DNA from 2 places in the Rhizobium sp. R693 genome. Region 2 is predicted to be linked to the other one. Evidence: riboswitches for the same ligand, from Rfam matches in the RefSeq annotation. Region 2 holds a riboswitch; the other holds the start of a gene.
The links. Region 2 has a riboswitch for S-adenosylmethionine ahead of metA (homoserine O-succinyltransferase). Riboswitches for the same ligand answer to the same signal wherever they lie in the genome.
Positions count from the first base shown of each region.

Region 1 (4,870 bases), on a different contig from region 2:
AAAATGTCATTTTACCGATAGTAATATCGCCTGCTGCAAAAGGGCTTAAAGACGCGCTGGCTGAACGAGCGCTTGAGCGTTGGCCTCTCGGCCGAAAGTCTCTCCGGCTATATCACCCAACGCTGCCGGTGGTGCCTCGGAACAATTCAGGTGGCGCTCCTTCGCGATGGTCCCTTCCTCGGCAAAGGATTCACGATCCTCCAACGGCTGCACTGTTTTCACGGGCTTCTTTTCTGGTTCTGCCGCCCCTTCATCCTGCTGCTCATGGCGGCACCGCTACTCTACTATTTCCTTGGCCTGCCAGCGATCCTCATGGAGCCCGAAGCATTCTTCCTCTATGCGCTGCCGATGGTTGCCGGAATGTGGGCGTTCCACGCATGGGTTTCGGGCTGGCGCAGCCTGCCCCTCTTTACCGAGGTGTCGCAGATGGTATCCGCGATTCCGATCACCATCGCACTCTTCCATGCCCTGCTCCACCCCTTCGGTCGAGCCTTCAAGTGACCGCCAAGGGCGAGGACCGCGGCCGCGTCGAAGTCATCTATCCAATCGCCGGGACCTTTCTTGCTGTGATCGTCCTGACATTTATCGGGATGCTGAACGGGCCCCTGCTTGGAACTTACAATGACCTCGACGGCTTCAGCGTCGCCTGAGGCATGGTCGTCATGGTCTACGCGTTCGTGTCGCTGCTCGTCTGTATCGAACTTCCGAGAGAAGCGCTCGACAAGATCCAGTTTCCACTCGACGGCCAGGGACATGTCGCGAGCAGCGGCAGATCGTCTGCTTGCACCGTCGATACCATATCCATCGGCAAGGCAACGTTGACGATGCACGATGAGGCTGCGTTCGGTCAGACGCGGTTGGGCGATATTCTTATCTTCACTCCTTTCCCCGATCTTGATGTTGCCGGCCAGGTCTCGGCGATGGATCGGGCGCGATCGGGCATGTCCCTGTCTATCGTCGGCATCAGAGACCGGCGCGATGCCTGGAAAATCACCAAGACCGCCCAAGGCGTTCGCGAGAAGATGGTGCAGAGGATATTCAGTGAGATGCCGGAGGTTATGCCCCGGCGCGCCCACCCGCTTGCGGCCGGAAAAGGCCTTTGGAAGCGTGTGTTTGCGCGCCCATCGGTACTGATAGGCGACCTCGAACCCAATACCGTCACCGCACAGGCGCAGCATGGCTCACCGCGGCACCACAAGCCGCGCTTTTTCACCCGCCGAACGCCATTCCTTCAGATCGGCGACAGAGTGGCTCCGCCTTTGGCCGAGTAGCCAGCATCGCGGTGGCGCCGAGGTCTAGGTTCGGGCGCTAGATGCGGAAATGCTTCGAGAGCTTCAGGCCCTGTGCCTGATAGTTTGAGCCGAGGCCGGTGCCGTAAAGACTTTCCGGGTGCTCCCGCATGTGCTCGTAAACGAGGCGGCCGACGATCTGGCCGTCTTCGAGGATGAAAGGTACCTCGTGGCTGCGGACTTCGAGCACCGCACGGCTGCCGCGGCCGCCAGCGGGCGCATGGCCGAAACCGGGATCGAAGAACCCCGCATAGTGCACACGGAATTCGCCGACCAGCGGATCGAAAGGGGTCATCTCGGCCGCGTAGTGCGGCGGCACATGAATGGCTTCGCGGGAAACCAGGATGTAAAACTCGTCCGGATCCAAAATCAGTTCGTTGCGGCCGCGGCTATAGAGCGGTTCCCAGAAGTCATAGATGTCGTGCTGCGCCTTCTTGTCGACATCGACGACGGCGGTATGGTGCTTGCCGCGGTAGCCGATCAGGCCGTCCTTGTCGCCGGCAAGATCGATCGAGAGCGCAATGCCGCCGCCCGATACGTTCGGCTGCTTGCTGGCAACGAGCGTCTCGGCGTCATGCAGCGCCAGCAGTTCGGGCTCACCGAGCACGGAATGGCCGACCCGGAAGCGGATCTGCGACAGGCGCGAGCCGCGGCGCACGACGATCGGGAAGGTGCGTGGACTGATTTCGAGATAGAGGGGACCGGAATAGCCGGCCGGGATCTTGTCGAACTCCTGTGCATAGTCGGTGATGACGCGCGTGAAGATATCCAGACGCCCGGTTGAGCTTTTGGGATTGGCCGAGGCCGACATATCGGCCGGCAGGTCGAGGCGCTCCATCAAGGGAACAATATAGACGCAGCCGGTCTCCAGCACCGCACCTTCGGAGAGGTCGACGACGTGGAGGCTCAGGCGATCGAGCTTGTCGGAGACGAGATGCGAAGGGCCAGGCATGAAGCTCGCGCGAACGCGAAAAGCCTTGGCACCGAGCCGGAGGTCAAGGCTTGCCGGCTGGATCTGGTCGTGATCCAGATCGCGCTCCGAGCTGAGACGCCCGGCCTCGAAAAGCCCAGCAATCGCACGATCTGCCAAAATTCCTGTTACGCGAGCCATCATGCCCCATCCATATTTGTCGGAGACAAAACCAAACTCAAGGAATTGACGCAAGCATAGAACGGCAGTATTGCACCTTTATCCCGTGGTGATTTGGCCGGTCGGCTTGCAGCCACGTTAAACAAGTGGCTAAAAGGACCGGGTGCAAAACCGGTCTGCTTTCGCGGCCGGTTTTTTTGTTGTTTGAAAGTGGTGATTCATGAGCAAGACCTGGCGCCCGGCAACCCAACTCGTCCACGGCGGTTCGCTGCGTTCGCAATATGGCGAGACCTCCGAAGCAATCTACCTCACACAGGGATTCGTCTATGAAAGCGCGGAAGCGGCGGAAGCACGCTTCAAGGGCGAGACGGACGGCTACATCTACGCCCGCTACGGCAGCCCGACCAACGACATGTTCGAGAAGCGCATGTGCGCCCTCGAAGGTGCCGAGGAAGCCCGTGCCACGGCCTCGGGCATGGCAGCCGTCACCGCTGCAATCCTCTGCCAATTGAAGGCCGGCGACCACATCGTTGCCGCCCGCGCCCTTTTCGGCTCGTGCCGCTGGGTCGTGGAAACGCTTGCGCCGAAATACGGCATTGAGTGCACGCTCGTTGATGGTCGCTATCTTGAGAACTGGGAAAGGGCGATCCGCCCGAGCACCAAGGTATTCTTCCTGGAAAGCCCGACGAACCCGACGCTTGAGGTGATCGATATCGCCGGTGTTGCGAAGCTCGCCAACCAGATCGGCGCCAAGGTCGTGGTCGACAACGTCTTCGCCACCCCGATCTTCCAGAAGCCGCTCGAACTCGGTGCCCATATCGTCGTCTATTCGGCAACCAAGCACATCGACGGCCAGGGCCGCAGCCTCGGCGGCGTCATCCTCTCCGACAGGGAATGGGTCAACGAGAACCTGCAGGATTATTACCGCCACACCGGCCCGGCCATGTCGCCATTCACGGCATGGACGCTGCTCAAGGGCCTCGAAACGCTGCCGCTGCGCGTCAAGCAGCAGACCGAAAATGCGTCGAAGATCGCCGACTTCCTGGCCGATCAACCGAAGGTCGCCAAGGTCATTTACCCCGGCCGCAAGGACCATCCGCAGGCCGACATCGTCGCCAAACAGATGAAGGGCGGCTCGACGCTCGTCGCCATCGAACTCAAGGGCGGCAAGGAAGCGGCCTTCGCGCTGCAGAATGCACTGCAGGTGATCAAGATCTCCAACAATCTCGGCGACGCCAAGAGCTTGATCACGCACCCGGCGACGACGACGCACAAGAACCTGAGCGACGAGGCGCGTGCCGAACTCGGTATCTCCGGCGGCACCGTTCGTCTCTCTGCGGGCATCGAAGACACCGACGACCTGATCGAGGATTTCGCCCAGGCACTCGCCAAAGTGAACGCCTGATCAGCCAAATATCGGCCGGATTGACGCAAATCCGGCCGGTAGTCCTCCGCTCTTTGCCGCAAGCAAGGCGGTCAAAAATCGGATCTAACACGCGAAACTTCTTGCCATTACAGGCATTTCGGACGTGATCGACTATCGGTTTATTGACGGAACGGCCGTCGTATAAGATACCGGTAACGTATGTTGACTATGGTGTAGGCATGTACCGCGCCCTTACACGAGACATTGAAGTCGTTGTCGAACCCTTTTATCTGGAGGAGCAATCCGATCCGGACGACGATCGCTATGTCTGGGGCTACAAGATCGTCATCAGCAATAATTCCGACAAGACCGTGCGGCTGATGAACCGTTATTGGAATATCACCGACCAGAACGGGATCGTCGACGAGGTCACGGGCGCCGGGGTTGTTGGTGAACAGCCGCGGCTCGCGCCGGGCGATACCTATGAGTATTCCTCGGGCTGCCCGCTGGATACGCCATCTGGGCTGATGTTCGGCCACTATCAGATGGAAACCGATGAAGGCGAGCTTTTCAATGTCGAAATACCCGCCTTCTCGCTGGATTCGCCAGGGCTACTCAGAGTCCTGAACTGATCACTCGGCAGCCTCCGCCACCTCTTCCACTTCGAAGCGATAGGTCGTCGAGCAAAATTCGCAGGTGACCGAAATTGTGCCGTCTTCCTGGCTGGCATCAATTTCTTCTGCCGAGAACCCCTTCAGAACGCCCTTGATCTTCTCGCGGGAACAGCTGCAACGATCGAAGACCTCGCGCGGTTCGTAGACGCGAACGCCGCGCTCGTGGAACAGCCGGTAAAGCAGCCGCTCGGTGCCGACCTGCGGATCCGTCAATTCGTCGGCATCGATCGTGTCGACGAGGGAGCGGGCTTCAGCCCAGGCATCGTCTTCCTTGTGGGAGCTGCCAGCCGTGTCGCCATCGCCGCCGTGAAGATCCGGCTGGCGCATGCGCTCCGGCGCTTCCGGCAGGAACTGGGCAACAAGCCCCCCTGCCCGCCAGCGGTGACGCGGCTTGCCGGCCTCGTCGCGGTCGAAGAGTTCGGCTGCGGCAAGACGTACGCGCGTCGGGATC
Region 1 covers NZ_LOKY01000012.1:363-5,232, forward strand. The annotation lists gene ATY79_RS31495 (hypothetical protein) at 151-501, shown strand; gene ATY79_RS31500 (hypothetical protein) at 498-650, shown strand; gene ATY79_RS31505 (hypothetical protein) at 663-1,271, shown strand; gene ATY79_RS11905 (2'-deoxycytidine 5'-triphosphate deaminase) at 1,309-2,403, opposite strand; SAM riboswitch at 2,476-2,554, shown strand; gene ATY79_RS11910 (O-succinylhomoserine sulfhydrylase) at 2,600-3,784, shown strand; gene apaG (Co2+/Mg2+ efflux protein ApaG) at 3,985-4,377, shown strand; gene ATY79_RS11920 (Hsp33 family molecular chaperone) at 4,378-4,870, opposite strand, start outside.
Region 1: another riboswitch for S-adenosylmethionine. It lies ahead of ATY79_RS11910 (O-succinylhomoserine sulfhydrylase); the one in region 2 lies ahead of metA (homoserine O-succinyltransferase).

Region 2 (4,870 bases):
TCCTGCCGCCACCGCACGGCCACAGCTCGGAGAGTGCAAGGAAAAGCAGTTTGCGGTTCACGTTGTGATCGCCGTTGATCATGACATTTTCGCCGGCCTTGATCGTCACCGCGCTTTCCTGCACACGAAAGCCACCGCACTGATCAATATCTTCGCCGATCTTGGCGGCAATCCGGACATGGTCCAGCGTCAGGATTCCGGGAGGATTCCGTTCGTACTTGATCGTGCCCTTCAGATTGATCTCATCGCTCATGCTGGTGAGCGCCTGCCGGAAATCGGTGACGCGCATCAGCGTGGCGCGCCATTCGGCAATGGGGCCAAAGTTCGCGACATACCAGCGAAGGGCGGTATTGACTTGGTTGAAGGCGCCGACCGACACCATCAGCTGCCCGAACGTCAGTCCACCGGAGAAGTAGGCGGGCGCAGCAACGATGATCGGGATAACCACGACAAGCCAGCCGTAGCCGGCCGATACCCAGGTGAGGTTGACGTTGGCCATCGCCACCCGCTTGATAACAGCAAGTACCGCACTGATGTCGGTATTGATACGCTGCTGCTCATTCTCCTCGCCGCGAGCCACAGTAATCGCCGGCATGTTCTCATTGGCATGCATCAGCGCGAAGCGAAGTTCCGCTTCCTTCGAAAAACGGTCGGCATTGAGCTTCACCAGCTTGCGGCCAACCAGCTGACTGAGAATCGATGCGGACGCCGCATAGAAGATTGCCGCCCAAACCATATAGCCCGGAATGGAAAAGGAGCGTGTGCCGAAATGGAAGACAAATCCGCTGGAAAGGTCCCATAACACGCCGATAAAGCTGATAAGCAGAATCGTCGCCTGTACCAGCCCGATCATCAGGCTGGTTGTGCTCTCGGCGAGATTGCGGGCATCTTCGTGCAGGCGCTGATCGGGATTGACACCGATGAGGCCGCTGGCCGAAAGCCGCAGCGCGCGCTTGCGTTGGAGCCATTGGTTGACCAGATCGCGTGTCAGGCCTTCGCGCATATAAAGCGCGGTCATCTGGTTTAGCCAAGCCTGTACGACATTGAGCAGCAGCAGCATGCCTGCGATCAGGGCAAAGACCTTCAGCTGATGGAAGAAACCAGGCAGATCGCGCCGAGCGATGCTATCGTAGAACGGCGCATTCCACTGGTTAAGGATGACGGTCGCATAGGCAGTGGCGAGAATGATGGCGATCAGCGCGGTCGCGATCACCAAGACCCTTCCCCGCACGGGCGAATGCCAGAAGGCCGAGAACATGACCCTCAAGCGATAGCCCAGGCTCAGATCGTATCCTACTCTGTCCTGCCCTTGAATGCTTGGCCTGCCTTCGAGGTCATCTGCCATTACGCGTCCCTAGCCATCATTCTACTTCAATAAACATGGTGTTTCGCTGTGTCCACCAACAGATTCTAGCAGTCATTAACGCTGCGGTGACTTCATATCGCCCCGACCTTTCGTTTGAGCAATTGATTCGCGGATCGAGTGACGCTATTTAAGACGCTCCGTGGTGATTTGGCCGGCCGGCTTGCAGCCACGTTAAAGAAGTTGCTAAAGGGCCGCGTGCGGACCGATAGCAATGTATTCGTTGTTTTGATCGAGTGACCGCAATGCCCATCAAGATCCCCGATACCTTGCCTGCGTTTGAGACCCTGGTTCACGAAGGCGTGCGCGTGATGACCGAGACGGCGGCAATCCGTCAGGACATCCGTCCGCTGCAGATCGGGCTGCTCAATCTCATGCCGAACAAGATCAAAACGGAATTGCAGATGGCCCGTCTGGTCGGCGCCTCTCCGCTGCAGGTCGAGCTTTCGCTCATCCGCGTCGGCAACCACAAAGCAAAAAACACCTCGGAGGGCCATCTTCTCGCCTTCTACCAGACGTGGGAGGAAGTGAAGCACCGCAAATTCGATGGTTTCATCACGACAGGCGCGCCGATCGAGACGCTGCCTTACGAAGACGTGAACTATTGGGGCGAAATGCAGCAGATTTTCGACTGGACAGAGACCAACGTCCATTCGTCGATGAACGTTTGCTGGGGCGCGATGGCCGCGATCTATCACTTCCACGGTGTTCCCAAGTACGAACTCAAGGAGAAGGCCTTCGGTGTTTACCGGCACCGGAACCTGAAGCCGTCGTCGGTCTACCTGAACGGCTTCTCCGACAATTTCGAGGTCCCTGTTTCGCGCTGGACGGAGGTCCGCCGCAGCGACATCGAGAAATCGGGAAGCCTGGAGATCCTGATGGAATCCAGCGAAATGGGCGTCTGCCTCGTGCACGAACGCAAGGGCAAGCGGCTCTATATGTTCAATCACGTGGAATATGATTCAACGTCGCTTTCCGACGAATATTTCCGCGACGTGAACGCCGGCGTGCCGATCAAGATGCCGCACAACTACTTCCCGCACAACGATCCGTCGCTGACGCCGCAAAACCGCTGGCGCAGCCACGCACACCTGTTGTTCGGCAACTGGATCAACGAGATCTACCAGACCACACCCTACGATCTCAACGATATCGGCAAGAGCGACTGACACGAGCTGATGCAAGGCGGCTGGCGGAACGAATGCCGGGTCCGGCCGCGTTTCTTTTCGACGACACCGTTGCGGTTTGTGGCAAATAGGGGCAGGTTCCCTGCCTCAATCGAAGATATATCTGGATGGTCGCTATGGCGGAAATGTTGAAACGGGAAGTTTTTGGGCAGACCCAGTCGGGCGAGACCGTCTATCGTGTTGAGATCAAGGGTGGCGGGCTCACGGCCAAAATCATCACCTGGGGTGCCGTCATTCAGGATCTTCGCCTTGACGGTCACGATGCGCCGCTGCTGCTCGGCTTCGATGATTTTGACAGCTACCCCGCCCACTCCTCCTACTTTGGCGCGACGCCCGGGCGCTGCGCAAACCGCATCGGCGGCGGCAAGTTCACGCTGGATGGCAAGAGTTATCAGCTCGATCTCAATGAGAAGGGCGTGACCCACCTTCATGGCGGCAAGGACAACATCGCCAAGCGGAACTGGACAATCGTCGAGCATGATCTCGACCGCGTCGTGCTGAAGATCGTCGATCCGGACGGTCGCGGCGGTTATCCCGGCAACTGCACCATCCAGGCAACTTACTGGGTGCATGGTGACGGCGAATTTTCTGTCATCTACGAATCGACGAGTGATCAGCCGACGATCGCCAACGTCTGCCAACATGCCTACTTCAACCTCGACGGCCGCGAAGATGCGCTCGGCCACGACATCATGATTGCAGCCGAGGGCTACCTCGTGACAAACGAGTTGCAGATCCCGACCGGAGAGGTGCGGCCCGTCGCCGGAACGGTCTTCGACTTCCGTGAGATGTCGCCGATGAAGCGGTTCGACGGGAGTGAGCAGGCGCTCTACGATCACAATTTCTGCCTCTCCACCGAACGCATTGCAAAACGATCCGTCGCGCTTGCCCGCAGCCTGAGCTCAGGCGTTTCGCTGGAAGTCCGCACGACGGAGCCCGGCATACAGTTCTACGCCGGCTTCAAGCTCGACGTGCCTGTACCCGGCCTGGACGGACGCAAGTACGGTCCGTTCGCCGGCTTCTGCCTGGAAACGCAGGTTTGGCCGGATGCAATCAACCACGAGGGCTTCCCCAATGCGGTTCTGCGTCCTGGCGAAGTGCTGCGTCAGGAAACGGACTACATTTTCTCGAAGAGCTAACGCCTTCGTTCGGCTCGAAGAAACAAACCCTTGCAGGTCGCCTGCGAGGGTTTTTCTTTTCCGACTGATTTTCCCGCTTGCGATTGGTTCTAAATAGGTTCTATTATTGAAACATGAATAGAACCAGTCTGATAGCGGAGCTGAACAGCCGTGGCCTGCGCGGCGTGGCGCTTAGCGGGCCGCTTTACAAGCGGTTGGCGCAGGCCCTGACCGGCCTGATCCAAGAAGGATTGCTGAAGCCCGGCACGGCGCTTCCCGGCGAGCGCGACCTTGCTGAAGCCCTGAAGGTCGGACGCGTGACCGTTCGGACCGCCTATCGCGACCTAATGAATTCAGGCACGCTTGAATCCCGGCATGGAAGCGGCACCTTCGTCTCGAGCAAGGTCGAGCGGATGGAGCAGTCGCTATGGCGGCTTTCTTCGTTCTCCGCCGATATGCGCTCACGCGGTCGTGCGCCTGCTGCGAGGATCTTGTCTCGAACCGTCAATACGCCATCTCCCGACGAAGCCTTTTTGCTTGGGCTCGGCCTTGATGAACCTGTCCTTCGTTTGGATCGCCTGCGCCTTGCCGACGGCCTCCCGCTTGCGATCGAACGCGCTGTCGTACCGGTGAAGTTCCTGGGAGAAAATGCCGGCGGGGAAGGATCTCTTTACGAAGCGCTTACGGCAAGCGGTCACCGCCCCGTTCGAGCGCTGCAGAGATTGACGGCGGTCACGCTCGATCCGTCATCGGCTGCGGCGCTGGACGTGAAAGCCGGTGCACCCGCGCTGCTGATCGAACGTGTGTCGCGCCTGGAAGACCAGCGTGTCGTTGAATACACCCGCTCCCACTATCGTGGTGATGCATATGATTTTGTTGCGGAATTAAGAATCGGAGATGACCTATGAGTGAAAGCCATTCGCTGATGTTGCAGGAAGCCGGCCAGTCGCCGGAGGTCGTCGCAACGCTGCTTCAGAAAGAAAAGCCCGTCTTCGACGAAATTGCGAAGCTGTTTGCATCAGGTGCGCCGACTGTGGTGACAACAGCAGCCCGCGGATCCTCGGACCACGCAGCGACCTTCTTCAAATACCTGTTCGAGATCACCTGCGGCGTGCCGGTCGCATCGGTTGGTCCGTCGATCGCGTCGGTTTATGGCGCGTCCCTGCATCTCAAAGGCGGCATCCACTTCACCGTCTCGCAAT
Region 2 covers NZ_LOKY01000023.1:199,566-204,435, forward strand. The annotation lists gene ATY79_RS18635 (ABC transporter ATP-binding protein/permease) at 1-1,345, opposite strand, end outside; SAM riboswitch at 1,496-1,573, shown strand; gene metA (homoserine O-succinyltransferase) at 1,609-2,532, shown strand; gene ATY79_RS18645 (aldose epimerase family protein) at 2,667-3,689, shown strand; gene ATY79_RS18650 (GntR family transcriptional regulator) at 3,803-4,576, shown strand; gene ATY79_RS18655 (SIS domain-containing protein) at 4,573-4,870, shown strand, end outside.